DNA from 2 places in the Lacticaseibacillus casei DSM 20011 genome. Region 2 is predicted to be linked to the other one. Evidence: a T-box and tRNA genes for the amino acid it is inferred to sense, from the RefSeq annotation. Region 2 holds a T-box; the other holds one or more tRNA genes.
What was found. The T-box of region 2 lies ahead of leuS (leucine--tRNA ligase). A T-box ahead of a tRNA ligase gene usually reads a tRNA of that ligase, here a tRNA-Leu.

Region 1: it encodes a tRNA-Leu, which carries the amino acid that the T-box ahead of leuS (leucine--tRNA ligase) is inferred to sense. The anticodon was not compared.

What each region holds. Positions count from the first base shown of each region.
Region 1 covers NZ_AP012544.1:1,736,933-1,740,043, reverse strand. Annotated here, with positions in the region: gene LBCZ_RS08610 (ABC transporter ATP-binding protein) at 1-649, shown strand, start outside; gene LBCZ_RS08605 (SprT family protein) at 913-1,365, shown strand; gene LBCZ_RS08600 (GNAT family N-acetyltransferase) at 1,358-1,822, opposite strand; tRNA gene LBCZ_RS08595 (tRNA-Leu) at 1,926-2,011, opposite strand; gene LBCZ_RS08590 (ECF transporter S component) at 2,202-2,807, shown strand; gene LBCZ_RS08585 (M20 family metallopeptidase) at 2,853-3,111, shown strand, end outside.
Region 2 covers NZ_AP012544.1:775,479-778,589, reverse strand. Annotated here, with positions in the region: gene leuS (leucine--tRNA ligase) at 1-1,399, opposite strand, end outside; T-box leader at 1,483-1,676, opposite strand; gene LBCZ_RS04040 (phosphatase PAP2 family protein) at 1,803-2,477, shown strand; gene LBCZ_RS04035 (DUF4811 domain-containing protein) at 2,559-3,111, opposite strand, start outside.

The DNA of each region.
Region 1 (3,111 bases), 960 kb from region 2:
CGTAACAGTCTTAGGCCATAACGGCGCAGGAAAATCGACGCTGTTTAACGCCATTACCGGTGATCTGCCGATGAGCGGAGGAACGGTGACCTTAGCCGGTAAAAAGTTGAATGGCCAACGTCCCGAGCAACGGGCGCGTCACATTGCCCGAGTCTTCCAAGATCCAAAAATGGGCACAGCCCCGCGGATGACGGTCGCCGAAAACTTGCTATTAGCCAGTCACCGTGGCCAGCGCTTAAGTTTGCGCTCACGGGGACTTACTGCCCAAAAGGAGCGGCTGAAAGAACTTGCGGCCAAAACCGGGAATGGTCTGGCTGAAGCGCTTGATAAGCCGACTGAACAACTTTCCGGCGGGCAACGGCAGGCACTGAGTCTGTTAATGGCCACCATGCGAGAGCCTGATCTGTTATTACTTGATGAGCACACGGCAGCACTGGACCCGCACACGAGCCAATCAATCATGACGCTGACTAACGAAATTGTTTCGGGCCAACATTTAACCTGCTTAATGATTACCCATCAAGTCGAAGATGCGTTACGCTATGGCACCCGCTTAATTGTTTTGGATGCCGGCCAAATTGTGGCTGATTTTGATCAAAAGAGAAAAGCTGCGCTAACCCGTGAGGATGTGTTGGCGTTCTTTAGCTAAAATAGCATGCCTCAGTTAACTGGAGCATTCAAGTGCCCCTCAATGCGTTAAAAATGGGTTAGCTTTAATCTTGCAAGACCGTTTAATCATTCCATTTAAAAAATCGGGTCCGGATGATCGTGCACATCAACCATGCATGAACATCTGGAACCGATTTTTGTATTGCTGGTATAGATTGTTTGTGAGCAGGTTAGCGGTCAGTGTCGATCGTGCAATAGCGCATGACTTGATGTACACTGTTGGCTCGGAGGTAATGTTCAATAATGACAAACCAAGAACTGCAGGCACGCGTGGAGGCAATCTCCATGGCGGCATTTCACCAACCGTTCCGCCACCGTGCCATTTTCAATGCCCGGCTTAAAACAACTGGCGGCCGGTTTCATCCAGCTGACATGAATTTGGACTTTAACCCCAAACTCTTTGCCGCTTATCCCCCAGCAATCACCGATGGCATCATTAAGCACGAACTGGTGCATTATCATTTGTACGCCCAGCATTGCGGGTACCAACACCGCGATCATGATTTCCGCCAATTACTGGCAGCAGTTGGCGGGTCCCGCTTTGCTCCGCCGCTACCCACGACCGGCCGTCAATATGCCTATGTTTGTACGCAATGCGGCCGGCAATTCATTCGTCGGCGGCGGATTGACGTCAGACGGTATGCCTGTGGCCACTGCCGAGGCAAGTTACGACTACAAAAAACGGTGATCAGTTGAGTGGCTTTTGTAACGTTAAATTGACTGGTTCAAAACCGGCCTTGGCGTATACTTCACGAGCCGTCTTATTAGCACTGAGGACATTGAGTTGGATAAAAGATGCCTGGTGACTTTTGGCAAAAGCCGTAACTGCCGCCATCAGCTGCTTTGCCAAGCCGTGATGACGCTGATCAGGGATGACGAAGAGATCGATGAGTTGGGCAAAATGTTGCGGCACGAATTCAGGACTGGCACTGGTTTGTGCTAAGACAACCAAAGCAAAACCGGTAAGTTTCCCATGACTTTCGGTCACAAATAACCGGGCAAGGTCGTTTTGCAGATAATCGGCAAAATATTGGCGGTTATCAGTGGCTAATGGTCGATACGTGTCTGGCGCCAATGTCGCCATTTCCGTTGTAAGCTGTTGGTAAAGATCCACGATTGCAGACAGATCAACAAACTGGGCTTCACGAAGCATTTTAAGTTACTCCTATCTCATTCGAATTAAGCGGTTACGGATAACCAATCATTAAAAAAGATCCGATCAACAAGTTATCGTTGTTGGTCGGATCTTTTTACGCTGCGGGCAAGAAGACTCGAACTTCCATGAGCAAAAATGCTCACAAGATCCTTAATCTTGCGCGTCTACCAATTCCGCCATGCCCGCATGGCTATTTAAGCACAAGAAGTATTATAGAAAATCAGATGATCAAAGTCAACAAAAATTTACTATTCGGTTGAACCCGTAGAGTGGCGAAAAGTTGACAAGTCCTGACTGAAAGCTGAACTTGTTTGGTGCTGCTTGGAACGTGTATAATCTGATAGAGCTAACTGTAAACAAATAGGGGGTGTCCAGCATGACGCGTCGAGGGAAAGCGTATAACATTGCTATTATTGGAATTCTCGGTGCTTTAATTATCCTCCAGGCTTATATTCTGATGGTGGGGTATGTTCAGATTTTTCCAGCCTGGCCTGCCATTTCGACGATTCATTTGACCGTCATTATTGGTGGGATTGTTCTAGGATATGGCGGTGGTGCCAGTCTTGGCTTATTATGGGGGCTGACTAGCCTGATTCGTGCTTATACATCAGCGACTGATCCTGTGACTTTATTGCTTTTTCGTAATCCGATTATTGCATTGGTGCCGCGCGTCATGGTGGGTCTCGTGGCGGCGTTTATCTTTCACCAAATGTTTAAGCGCCATCAAAGTGCGCTGGCGCAAACGATTAAAATGGTATTCGCCGGTGTGGCCGGTGCCTTGACCAACACACTTTTGGTCATTGGCTTTACATGGTTGCTTTTTTCGAGCAAGGCTGCGCAAATTGTGCCAGGTGCTAATGCATCCAATCTTGGGTGGCTGCTGATCACGGCGCTGGCCATTAACGCGGTTGCTGAAGCTTTGCTAGGCGGTATTGTCACACCCATCTTAGGCCATGCGTTACTGCGTTTTCGGCGAAAGTAGTTTTAGAATCAGCAATCATGAGTTTTGAGAAGCGGAGGTTTTGGATTGACGGATGAAGAGCAGCAAGTCGTTGATTTATTGCAGGCAATGGTACAAGTACCGAGTGTTGGCGCAAAAGAAGGTCAAGTTGCTGAGCTGATTGAGGCTTATTTAGCCCCTGAGTTGCAAGCCGGTTTAATTAAGCGCGAGCGGATCACATATGCGCCGGGACGGGATAATCTGGTTTTGACCGTTGGCGATCCAAATGCCAAACGGTGGCTAGGTGTCGATGGGCACATGGATGTTGTCGATGCCGGCGATGAAT
Region 2 (3,111 bases):
TGGCCAATGGACTTTCACCAGTCCCGCTTGGCTTGATATCGACTTCTTCAGGCAATACCAGTGGCAGTTCATCTTCCGGTACCAGTGTGGTTTCGCCGTCTTCCCAATGAATCACCGGAATCGGCTCGCCCCAATACCGTTGACGGGAAAAGACCCAGTCACGCAACTTATAATTGACTTTGGCGTGACCAATGCCTTTATCTTCCAGCCAGCTGATCATCCGATCGATAGCGTCCTGCTCGTTTAAACCATCCAAAAATTCGGAATTGATGTGGACCCCATCGCCAGTGTAGGCTGCCTCATCAATATTGCCACCTTCGATAACCGGCTTGATTTCGATCCCAAACTTTTTGGCGAAAGCATAGTCACGATCATCATGCGCCGGTACCGCCATGATTGCCCCAGTACCATACGTCGCCAGGACATAATCCGAGATCCAGATTGGTAGTTTTTCGCCATTAACCGGATTGGTAGCATAAGCACCGGTCCAGACACCGGTTTTTTCTTTGTCCAGTGCGGTTCGATCCAGATCAGACTTATGCGCAGCTTCCTCCACATAGGCATCGACAACTGCCTGCTGTTCTGGTGTCGTAATCTTTTCAACCAATTCGTGTTCGGGCGCCATCACCACATAGGTCGCGCCAAAAAGGGTGTCCGGACGCGTTGTGAACACGTCGAATTTTTCCTGACTGTCGGTGACTGCAAAGGTAATCTGCGCACCGGTGGATTTGCCGATCCAGTTGCGTTGCATCTGTTTGATCGATTCCGGCCAGTCTAGGTCATCGAGATCAGCAAGTAGCTTATCCGCATACGCCGTAATCTTCAGCATCCACTGCCGCATTGGTTTGCGAATGACCGGAAAGCCGCCGCGTTCGGTTTTGCCATCGATAACTTCCTCATTGGCCACAACTGTTCCTAAGTCCGGACTCCAGTTAACCGGCACTTCGGCTTCATAGGCCAACCCATGTTTATACAACTGTTCAAAAATCCATTGCGTCCACTTGTAGTAATTTGGATCTGTCGTATTGATTTCGCGATTCCAGTCGTATGAAAAGCCAAGACTATTAATTTGACGCTTAAATGTTTCAATGTTTTGCTTGGTGAAGGTACGCGGATTGTGTCCGGTATTCAAGGCATATTGCTCAGCCGGCAAACCGAATGCGTCCCAGCCCATCGGATGCAACACGTTGAAGCCCTGCATCCGTTTCATCCGTGCAGCAATATCCGTTGCCGTATACCCTTCCGGATGTCCAACGTGCAGGCCTTGACCTGACGGATATGGGAACATGTCTAACGCATAAAAATTCGGTTTTTTCGGATCAGTCGTGGTATTAAACTCGTTATGTTCTGCCCAATAACGTTGCCACTTCTTATCGATCTTATGATGATCGTATGCCATTTCTTTACCTCCTGATTATTTTGTGAACACGTTACAACGTGAACTGGTTCACTAATTTTTCAAACAAAAAACCGCCCTATCTTCATTAGGACGGCTCAGCCGCGGTACCACCTAAGTTCTGTTTGCACAGCGCTCAAAGGAGATAACGGTCCGACCGGCTGCGATTACTGGCTTCACCGCAGCAACTTCAAAGGCCAGTTCAGTCTTAGCATCGTCAGGCTCGCACCACCGCCTGCTCTCTGATCCCCGCATCGACTTACTACTCCTTTGTTCGTTTGATTATTGCGTCAATCATAGCAAAAACCTTAGATGTGTTCAATGGTCATTATGCTATTCTATTTATATTAGGCATTTTCTTAGCGCATTCGTTACAGTCGATTGTGCTTATTTTGGGAGGTTTGTTTTGGCACAACGTCGTTCACTACCACTTTATCTATCAGGATCTGCATTAATCATTTTCATCACCTTACTAGTCGGCATTGTTAACAACGCAAACTGGATTCATACGGTCGATCAGCGCGTTATCGCCTTTGTGACCCACTTTCACGCAGCAACGCTTAAACCGCTGCTTCTCGTCATTACCGAATTAGGAAACCCCAGCATTTTAATTGTTTTAACCATGGTCTTGGCGGCAGGGCTTTTACTTTGCCGTTATCGGAGTGCAGCCGTGTTTACAGCCAGCGTTGGCGCCATCATGGGGGTGCTCAATGTCAGCATCAAATATCTGATCCAACGGCCGCGGCCGTTCATCGCCGATCCGCAAATTCGCGCCTTAGTCAAAGCCAGCGGATTCAGTTTCCCCAGCGGGCATTCCAGTGGCACCATGATGTTTTATGGCACGATTATTCTTTTGGCATGGACATTGCTCAAACATCCGACCGGCAAATGGCTGATCACGATCCTGTCAGTCTTGATGATCGGCTTGACCGGCTATTCACGCATCTTTGTCCGTGTCCACTATCCGACCGATGTCTTTGCCGGCTTTTCGTTGGGATTCGCCTTGTTAATGCTGAGTTGGTGGTTTTTCAATCCCTACTTATCTCGCCAGCATCAACGTAAGCAAAAAGCAGATCGCTGAGAGAAAACTCGCCATCTGCTTTTTTAATGCCTTGAGTTGACTATTGTGCGTGCGTCACTGCACCACATACATTGTCATTAACTATTTATGTGCCTGCACATCCTGCACGGCTTGCTGGATCAGCTCTTGTTGCACGGCTTTTTGAGCCTGCTTCATTAGCGTGGTCTGATCGGTCGCCAACTTAGGATTGGCTTTGATCAGTTCTGCTGCTTTGGCTTTCACCTTTGTCGCCAAGGCGGCTTTTTGCTGCGCAGTTGGGTGCTGCAACGCTTTTAACTTGGTGCTGAGCTGTTTGGCCTGCGTCGTGGTCAAAACGAACCAGCTTTTGGGAATGGCGAGCTGGTTATGCTGAGAGACGAACTGGCCGGTGCCTTCATGGTTGAATAGCGCACCATAAAAGCCATTTTGATATTCCCACCGCGTCGTCTTACTAGTCAAGGAAGCCGTCGTATCAGAAGTTTTAACAACCTTGTTACGCACGGCCAGGTCAGCTTTGGTATGCACGGCCTTTTTCTTAGGATCCGTTTTGTAAATATAAACGGCATGTTTGCCGGCAGTCCCCGCGGTTTGCTTCAAAAGCATCGGCATTTGCGCATTAGGCGATGCAGTATAAATAGTCTGCTCGTCGGTCGTT